3 regions of the Stenotrophomonas sp. 10L48 genome follow, and region 2 is predicted to be linked to each of the others. Evidence: predicted binding sites of a transcription regulator. Region 2 holds the regulator's gene; each other region holds the start of a gene.
The links. Region 2 encodes HrcA, which represses chaperone genes, less so after heat shock. Its sites were predicted from a motif close to TTNGCACTCNNNNNNNNNGAGTGCNAA; they were not measured.

Region 1 (3,275 bases), on a different contig from region 2:
CTGGCCGCCGGCAAGGGCGTGATCGTGGCGATGACCCTCGCCGAAGCCGAAGATGCGGTGCGCGACATGCTTTCGGGCAACGCCTTCGGCGATGCCGGCGCGCGCGTGGTGATCGAGGAATTCCTCGACGGCGAGGAGGCCAGCTTCATTTCGATGGTCGATGGCGTGCATGCACTGCCGATGGCCACCTCGCAGGATCACAAGCGCGTCGGCGACGGCGACACCGGTCCGAACACCGGCGGCATGGGTGCGTACTCGCCGGCTCCGGTGGTGACACCTGAAGTGCATGCACGGGTGATGCGCGAGGTGGTGAACCCGACCGTGCAGGGCATGATCGCCGACGGCATCCCATTCACCGGCTTCCTCTACGCGGGCCTGATGATCGATGCCAGCGGCGCGCCGAAGGTGATCGAGTTCAACGTGCGTTTCGGCGACCCGGAAACCCAGCCGGTGATGCTGCGCCTGCAGTCGGACCTGGTCGACCTGGTGGACGCGGCGATCGATGGCCGCTTGGACGAGGTGGACGCGCAGTGGGATCCGCGCCCGTCGCTCGGCGTGGTGCTGGCCGCCAGGCCGTATCCGGAATCGCCGATCACCGGCGAGGTGATCTCCGGCCTGGATGATGTGCCGGCAACGGCCAAGGTGTTCCATGCAGGAACGACGCTGGATGCGCAGGGCCAGGTGCTCAGCGCAGGTGGCCGCGTGCTGTGCGTGGCAGCACTGGGTGACAGCGTGCGCGACGCGCAGGCGAACGCGTACGCGGGCGTGGCGAAGGTGACCTGGGACAACGAGTTCCACCGCACCGACATCGGCTGGCGGGCGATCGCGCGGGAAATCTGAGACCGCGCTGATCCACGCGTGGCGTGGATCTACTGGATCGCGAAGTAGATCCACGCCATGCGTGGATCCAGCAGGAAAAAAAAGGCCCGGCAATGCCGGGCCTTTCCATTACTCAAACGCTTCGCCGCCTTATGCGGTGAACAGCGCCTTCATCTTCTTCAGCGCGTTCGCTTCAACCTGGCGGATACGCTCGGCCGATACGCCGTACTCGTCCGCCAGCTCCTGCAGCGTCACCTTGCTGTCCGCATCCAGCCAACGGCGGCGGATGATGTCGCGCGAACGCGCATCCAGTTCCGCCAGGCCTTCGCGCAGCAGCTGCATCTGGTTGTCTTCGCTGTCCTCGCGCTCGTAGGCCATCGACGGATCTTCGTCATTGGCCACCAGATACGCAGCCGGCGACGGCGGCGCGTGGTCGTTGTCTTCATCGGTGGGGGCATCGAAACCGATATCGCGGCCGGACAGGCGCGATTCCATTTCCAGCACCTCGCGCTCGGACACGTTCAGGTCCTTGGCCACCGCACTGACTTCGGCCGCGTTCATCCAGCCCAGGCGCTTCTTCGACTTGCGCAGGTTGAAGAACAGCTTGCGCTGCGCCTTGGTCGTGGCGACCTTCACGATGCGCCAGTTCTTCAGGATGAACTCGTGCATCTCGGCACGGATCCAATGCACGGCGAAGGACACCAGACGCACGCCCATGTCGGGGTCGAAGCGCTTGACCGCCTTCATCAGGCCGATGTTGCCTTCCTGGATCAGGTCGCCCAGCGCAAGGCCGTAGCCGTTGTAACCGCGGGCCACGTGCACCACGAAGCGCAGGTGCGAATGCACCAGCTCACGGGCAGCGTCCAGATCGTTGCCGTCGCGGAAGCGACGGGCCAGGTCCTGTTCGTTATCGACCGACAGCACCGGAATCTGGTGCACGGCACCGATATAGGCGTCCAGCGAACCGAGCGCACTGGGAATCGGCAGATTGTTTGCCACAAGGGCAGTAGAGGTGTTCTGGCTCATAGGCACCCATCTTAGCAGTCTGGGATTTGGACTGCTAAAGGAGGAAAAAGTTCCAGCATTCCACTGATGAAACACTGGTCCCAAACAGAACCCTACCGTAACGCGATTTGATGACAGTGGCGAGCGCGCTTTTCGGGATACACAATCCCTTGGAATTCAACCCACTAGCCCGGAAAGCGCGGCTATTCCGGGTCAAAGGCAGCTGAACGGGTGGCGGTTTCGCCCATTCAACAGGGGGCAGCGTTGTTCGCCGTTCAGCCCGATGGCGCCAGCATCGCCCGCGGCGGCAGCGACCAGTCGATCGGCGCCTGGCCGCGGCGCTGCAGGTACTCGTTGGCCATCGAGAAATGACGGCAGCCGAGGAAGCCGCGGTGGGCCGACAGCGGCGAGGGATGCGGGGCTTTCAGCACGCGGTGGCGGCCGGTATCGATCACCTTGCCCTTCTGCTGCGCGTAGGCACCCCAGAGCATGAACACCAGGCCCTCGCGCTCGCGGTTCAACACGTCCACCACATGGTCGGTGAAGCCTTCCCACCCGCGCCCCTGGTGCGCACCGGCCTTGCCCTCTTCCACCGTCAGCACCGCGTTGAGCAGCAGCACGCCGCGCTGCGCCCACGGGATCAGGCAGCCGTGGTCCGGGCGGGCAATACCGAGGTCACCCTCGATTTCCTTGTAGATGTTCAACAACGACGGCGGCACCGGCACGCCCGGCTGCACCGAGAAACTCAGGCCATGGGCCTGTCCACGGCCGTGGTACGGGTCCTGGCCGAGGATGACCACTTTCACCTGATCGAACGGGGTCGCATCAAAGGCGGCGAAGATCTGCGGTCCAGGCGGGAACACCGCCGCACCGCTGGCCTTGCGCTGCCGCAGGAAGCTGGACAGCTCGCGCATCTGCGGCTGCAGCAGGTAATCGCCCACACGCTGTTTCCAGCTCGGTTCCAGCTGGATCGCCGGGGTGTCCACTACTTCATCGATCATCGCAACACGTCATCGCAACAGGGGTCCATCATTCAACCGGGCCAGCCGCAGCTGGAACAGCACCTTGGTGATCAGCAGGCGCTCTTCGATCGGCTTCAGCACCAGATCGTTGGCGCCGGCCTGGAGCAGGCCGGTCTGGTTGTGCGGATTGCCATCGCCGGTCATCACCAGCACCGGCAGGCGGCGCTTGCCGTAGCCGAAGTCCACGCGCACGCGCTGCACCACGTCGCGGCCGCTCAGCTCTCCCTTCAGGGTCACATCGGTCAGCACCAGATCGATGCGATGGCGGCTGCGCCCGAGCGATTCGGCGGTGAGCAGGGTAAACGCTTCTTCGGCGCTGACCACATGCATCACGTTGAGCTGCTGGCGCTCGAGCATGCGCTTGGTCGCCTCGGCCACCACCCGGCTGTCCTCGATGTAGAGAATGGTCGCGCCGGGAATGGTCTGCGG
Region 2 (3,275 bases):
CCATAGGCCAGCGCGGCCGCGGTCGGCTCGTTGATGATGCGCTTGACGTCCAGGCCGGCGATGCGGCCAGCGTCCTTGGTTGCCTGGCGCTGGCTGTCGTTGAAGTAGGCCGGCACGGTGATGACCGCTTCGGTGACCTTCTCACCGAGGAAGTCCTCGGCGGTCTTCTTCATCTTCTCCAGCACCTTGGCCGAGATTTCCTGCGGTGCCATCTTCTTGGCATCGCTGGTGGCCACCCAGGCATCACCATTGTCATGGGCCAGGATGCTGTACGGGACGTGCGCGATGTCCTTCTGCACTTCGGCGTCGGTGAACTTGCGGCCGATCAGGCGCTTCACCGCGTAGAAGGTGTTCTTCGGGTTGGTCACGGCCTGGCGCTTGGCCGAGGCACCGACCAGGACTTCGCCGTCCTTGGTGTAGGCGACGATCGACGGGGTGGTGCGATCGCCTTCCGAATTTTCGATGACGCGGGCCTTGCCGCCGTCCATGATCGCCACGCACGAGTTGGTGGTGCCGAGGTCGATACCAATGATCTTGCCCATGGGGGAGACTCCTTGAAGGATGTTGTTTTTGTCAGTCCGGCCGTTCGGCCGGTGGATGAATGGGATGTGGGGGAGGCTCGTGGAACATTCAAGCCATCCCCCGAACGCTGTGTTTCCGTTCGCCCAACACGTTCAGCGTCGGTCGTGCCGATGCCCCGGTCGCGGCGGGAAAACCCGCGTCAGGCCAAGCCCGGCGCCCGCGGTCAATCGGCGGCAACCACCACCAGCGCCGGCCGCAACAGGCGCTCGTTGAGCAGGTAGCCCTTCTGGAACACGGTCACCACGCTGCCCGGGGCGGCGCCGGGGGCAGCGACCTGGCTGATCGCCTGGTGGTGTTCCGGGTTGAACGGCTGCCCGGTCGGGTCCAGCAGCACCAGGCCGTTGTCACCAGCGACCTTCAGCAGCTGCTTGTAGGTCAGCTCCAGGCCCTCGCGAAGCGGATGGGCATCGTCGCCGGCGGCCTTTAGGCCGGCATCGAGGCTGTCGAATACCGGCAGCAGTTCGCCCAGCAGCTTCTCGTTGGCGAACTTGCGCGCCTGTTCGATGTCGCGGGCCACGCGCTTGCGCTGGTTGTCGAGGTCGGCGCGCTCACGCAGCGCTTCGGCCTTGACCTGCTCCACTTCGGCACGGAGCTGTTCGATCTGTTCGTTGACGCCCTCGGCGGCAGCTGCGTCGGCGGCGGCCTGCTGGGCGGCGATGTCTGGCTGATCTTGATTCATGTCTGGGTCCCTGGCGGTCACTCTCCGCCTCCACCCACCCTAGTGTGGGCGGGATGCTGCGTTTCAAGCGTCCGATGCACCCGGAGTTCGCCCGCCCGGCGAAAAGGCCGCGCCGAGCACATCGGCGGTGGCCTGGACCAGCGGAATCATGCGGTCGTAGGCCATCCGCTTCGGCCCGATCACGCCCAGCACGCCCAGTACCTGGCCGTTGGCGGTGTACGGCGCGGTGACCAGCGAGACGCCCTGCAGGGGTACCACGCCGGTTTCCTCGCCGATGAAGATGCGCACGCCGGGGGCCTGGATGGTCCGCTCCAGCAGCTGCAGGATCTCGCGCTTGCTGGAAAACAGCTCGAACAGCTCGCGCAGGCGCTCCAGGTCGGACAGGTCCTGCACCCCCATCAGACGCGTCTGGCCGGCCACCAGCATGTCGTCGGCCGGCGGCTGCAAGGCCTGCTCGGCCAGCTCGACGCTGTGCGCCAGCACCTGTTCCAGCTCGGAACGGGCGTCGCGCAGCTCCAGCAGCAGGCGGGTACGGATCTCGGCCAGGGGCAGCCCGGCAAAGTGGGCATTGAGGTAATTGGCCACCTGCTCCAGCTGCCCCGGCGCGAAGTCCTGGCGGGTCTCGATCACCCGGTTCTGCACTTCATTGTCGGCAAACACCAGGATCGCCAGCACCCGGCGCCCGTCCAGCGCCACGAAATCGATCTGGCGGAAGGCGAACTGCTCGCGGCGCGGCGCGCTGACCACGCCAACGAAGTGGCTCATCGCCGACAGCAGCTCCGACGCACTGCCGAGCAGCGCCTGGGTACTGCCGCCTCCGGCCAGCTCCTGACGCAGTCGGGCCAGCTCCCCTTCGCCCGGCGGCTGCATCTGCAACAGGCTGTCGACGAACACCCGGTAGCCATGCGCGGTCGGAATCCGGCCCGCCGACGTATGCGGCGAGGCCAGCAGGCCCAGGTCTTCCAGGTCACCGAGGATGTTGCGGATGGTGGCCGGACTGACCTCCAGGCCGGCCACGCGCGCCAGCGTCTGCGAACCCACGGGCTCGCCATCCTGGATGTAGCGCGCGATCAGCGTGCGCAGCAGGTGCCGCGCGCGCGGGGCAAGTTGGTCGGGAGAACCGTGCATGAAATCAACCTGTGAGACAGGGACATTAGATAATGGCGACGCATCCCCTTGGCAAGTCATTGGACGACCCCGCCGCGCGTGCTAGCGTTGCGCGGCTGCAGACACCCCCTTACCCATGCTCAGACATCTTTCAATCAAGGATTTCGCCGTCGTCCGCGCCACCGAACTGGAGTTCGGGCCGGGCATGACCGTGGTTTCAGGCGAGACCGGCGCGGGCAAATCGCTGATGGTCGACGCCCTGGGCTTCCTGTCCGGCCTGCGCGCCGACAGCGGCGTGGTCCGCCATGGCGCGGCCCGGGCCGAACTGTCGGCCGAATTCGCGCTGGACCAGCTGCAGGCCGCCCGCCAGTGGCTGGCCAGCAATGAGCTGGACGATGAAGACCAATGCCAGCTGCGCCGCGTGATCCGCGCCGACGGCGGCTCGCGCTCGTGGATCAACGGCCGCCCGGTCACCCTGGCGCAGCTGGCCGACCTCGCCGGCCTGCTGGTGGAAATCCATGGCCAGCATGAGCAGCAGGCCCTGCTGACGCGCCCGTCGCAGCTGGCCCTGCTGGACGCCTATGCCCGCAACGAAAGCGAACGCCGCCAGGTGCGCCGCGCTGCCGCCACCTGGCAGGCGCTGGTCGATGAATCCCTCGCATTGTCGCAACAGGGCGACGTGAGTGACCGCATCGGCTTCCTCGAACATCAGCTGCGTGAACTGGACCGTGAGGATCTGGAGCCGGAGTCGATCACCGCGCTCGGCGCCAGCCATCGCCGTCAGGCGCATGCCAGCGCCCTGTTGGCCGCCTGCCAGGCAGCTTCGGACCAGCTCAACGGCGACGAAGGCCACTCGGCGCTGGACCTGCTGCAGCAGGTGCGGCATGAACTGGCCAGGGTGGCCGAA
Region 3 (3,275 bases), on a different contig from region 2:
GCGATTTCCAGGATGGTCCAGGTGCTGGTGCCCGAGCCACTGTACGGATACGCGGTGTGGCCCTTGATGGTAGCGTGCAGCGAGCAGCGCAGCTGGCTGGGGCTGCTGGTGTTGACCTTCGAGTAGTAACCGGCCGGTCCGCCGGGATTGCCCGGGTCCGGATTGCCGGTGGTGGTGGCCACGGTGAAGGCGATGCGGCTGTCGGTCGCCGGGCGGGCACCCTGCGCATCGGTGATGCGTGCGGCACGGATGTCGAAGCGGCAGGCTTCACCGGCGACCAGCGCGGTGTTGGTCGACAGCTTCACGCTCTTGCCGCTGGCCGGCCAGGTCAGCGGCACGCTGCCCGAAGTGCCGCAGGTCAGTGCGAAGGCGCCGCTGGCGAGGTTGACCGTCTCGCTGAACACCACTTCCAGGTCGGCGGCGGCAGGGAAGGTGCTGCTGCCCTGTGCCGGCGTGGTGGTGGACACCGACGGCGGCGTGTTCGGGCCCGGGGTGCCGCCGCCACTGAAGGTCTGGTTGTTGTTGCAGCTGCCGAAGGTCTGCCTGGCCGATTCGGCCCAGGTGAAGTGCGCGTACTGGCTGCCGCTGCCGGTCAGCTGCAGCGAGGTGCCCGCCGCGGTGCTGTTGGTTTCGGCAACCGGAATGTTCTGGCTGGTCATGCCGGCGGCGGGGCCACCGGAAGCGGTGATCGCGCCCTCGTAGCTGAGGAACTGGACCACCTTGCCGCTGGCGTCGACCAGGGCGATGCCGTCGTTGGCACCGTTCTGCAGGCCGTTGCTGGGGTAGGTGACCACCGCCAGGGTGGCGCTGCCGCAGCTCGCCGCGGTTCCGGCCGGCACCGCGTTGTTGGCGTAGACCGTGGCGGCCGACGGGTTGCTGCCGTTGTAGAGGTACAGGCGGTAGCCGGACAGGTCTTCGCCGGCGGTGGCGACCACTTCGATGGCTTCGCCGACGTCACCGGCAGCGGTGCTGTCGTCGTAGTGCAGTTCGTTGATGAAGACCTCGGCCTGGGCCGGCGCGGCAGCCAGGGCCAGCAGGCAGGCGGCGGCGAGCGGGGACAGCAATCGCATCGACTACTCCTTGTGATTGGGAATGCCGGGCCACCCTAAAGCCGATCCGGTGACACTTTGTCGTAAATGAACGCCAGATATCTGACAGTGCGACGGCGGTCACCAAATGGTGGCCAACTCCCCCTTGGCTTGCCGCGACGCATCCCTATAAAGGCGTCCGCGCGGGGATGGAGTGCCGCCGGGCCGCCGGGAAAAATTTCGGGGGCGGGCCTTGAAAGGCCTCCGGAGGTCTCCATCTCTGTCGTGCTCCCGACCTGTCGGGCTTTTTCACGCGCGTTGCTGGCAGTCGCTTGGTGCGAGTGCTAACATCGCCGGACTTTTTCAGATCAATCAATAACTTAAGAGGTCCCACATGAGCATCAAGCCGCTGCACGACCGCGTTGTGGTCAAGCCGATCGAAGCCGACGAAGTTTCCGCCGGTGGCATCCTGATCCCGGACTCCGCCAAGGAAAAGTCCACCAAGGGTGAAGTCGTGGCCGTGGGCCCGGGCAAGCCGCTGGACAACGGCAACGTGCGCGCTCCGTCGCTGAAGGTCGGTGACAAGGTCATCTACGGCCAGTACGCCGGCAGCTCGTACAAGAGCGAAGGCGTCGAGTACAAGGTCCTGCGCGAAGACGACGTGCTCGCCGTCATCGGCTGAGCGTCGGCGCGACCTGCTTCATCCCCTGATTCCAACACCCAGCCGCCGGGCATGGCCCGGCGCTACCAATGAGGTAAACGCAATGGCTGCCAAGGATATTCGTTTCGGTGAAGACGCCCGTTCGCGCATGGTGCGCGGCGTCAACGTTCTCGCCAATGCCGTCAAGGCCACCCTGGGCCCGAAGGGCCGCAACGTCGTGCTCGAGAAGAGCTTCGGCGCCCCGACCATCACCAAGGACGGCGTGTCCGTCGCCAAGGAAATCGAACTGGCTGACAAGTTCGAGAACATGGGCGCGCAGATGGTGAAGGAAGTCGCCTCCCGTACCAACGACGACGCCGGCGACGGCACCACCACCGCCACCGTGCTGGCCCAGGCCCTGATCCGCGAAGGCGCCAAGGCCGTTGCTGCCGGCATGAACCCGATGGACCTCAAGCGCGGTATCGACAAGGCCGTCGTGGCTGCCGTCGCCGAGCTGAAGAACATCTCCAAGCCGACCGCTGACGACAAGGCCATTGCCCAGGTCGGCACGATCTCGGCCAACTCGGACGAGTCGATCGGCCAGATCATCGCCAACGCGATGAAGGAAGTCGGCAAGGAAGGCGTGATCACCGTTGAAGAAGGCTCGGGCCTGGACAACGAGCTGGACGTGGTCAAGGGCATGCAGTTCGACCGCGGCTACCTGTCCCCGTACTTCATCAACAACCAGCAGTCGCAGACCGCTGACCTGGATGACCCGTACATCCTGCTGCACGACAAGAAGATCTCCAACGTCCGTGACCTGCTGCCGGTGCTGGAAGGCGTCGCCAAGGCTGGCAAGCCGCTGCTGATCGTTGCCGAGGAAGTCGAAGGCGAAGCGCTGGCGACCCTGGTGGTCAACACCATCCGCGGCATCGTCAAGGTCGTGGCCGTCAAGGCTCCGGGCTTCGGCGACCGTCGCAAGGCGATGCTGGAAGACATGGCCGTGCTGACCGGCGGCACCGTGATCTCCGAGGAAGTCGGCCTGTCGCTGGAAAAGGCCACCATCAAGGACCTGGGCCGCGCCAAGAAGGTGCAGGTCTCCAAGGAAAACACCACCATCATCGATGGCGTGGGTGACAAGGCTGCGGTCGATTCGCGCGTTGCGCAGATCAAGACCCAGATCGAAGACACCTCCTCGGACTACGACCGCGAGAAGCTGCAGGAGCGCGTGGCCAAGCTGGCCGGTGGCGTTGCAGTGATCAAGGTCGGCGCTTCGACCGAAATCGAAATGAAGGAAAAGAAGGATCGCGTCGACGACGCCCTGCACGCGACCCGTGCGGCCGTTGAAGAAGGCGTGGTTCCGGGCGGCGGCGTTGCCCTGGTCCGTGCGGTCTCCGCACTGGCTGGCCTGAAGGGTGCCAACGAAGACCAGAACCACGGCATCCAGATCGCCCTGCGCGCGATGGAAGCCCCGCTGCGCGAAATCGTTGCCAACGCCGGTGAAGAGCCGTCGGTCATCGTCAACAAGGTCAAGGAAGGCACCGGCAGCTTCGGCTACAACGCCGCTACGGGCGAGTTCGGCGACATGCTGCAGTTCGGCATCCTAG

Region 1: the regulator HrcA is predicted to act here: its motif matches at 1,857-1,883, upstream of rpoH (RNA polymerase sigma factor RpoH).
Region 3: the regulator HrcA is predicted to act here: its motif matches at 1,350-1,376, upstream of AC1DCU_RS17985 (co-chaperone GroES).

The regions. Positions count from the first base shown of each region.
Region 1 covers NZ_JBFTIX010000012.1:126,270-129,544, forward strand. The annotation lists gene purD (phosphoribosylamine--glycine ligase) at 1-840, shown strand, start outside; gene rpoH (RNA polymerase sigma factor RpoH) at 970-1,845, opposite strand; gene ung (uracil-DNA glycosylase) at 2,100-2,825, opposite strand; gene AC1DCU_RS18180 (response regulator) at 2,835-3,275, opposite strand, start outside.
Region 2 covers NZ_JBFTIX010000004.1:4,987-8,261, forward strand. The annotation lists gene dnaK (molecular chaperone DnaK) at 1-542, opposite strand, end outside; gene grpE (nucleotide exchange factor GrpE) at 746-1,261, opposite strand; gene hrcA (heat-inducible transcriptional repressor HrcA) at 1,325-2,389, opposite strand; gene recN (DNA repair protein RecN) at 2,505-3,275, shown strand, end outside.
Region 3 covers NZ_JBFTIX010000012.1:87,487-90,761, reverse strand. The annotation lists gene AC1DCU_RS17990 (endonuclease) at 1-1,070, opposite strand, end outside; gene AC1DCU_RS17985 (co-chaperone GroES) at 1,423-1,710, shown strand; gene groL (chaperonin GroEL) at 1,793-3,275, shown strand, end outside.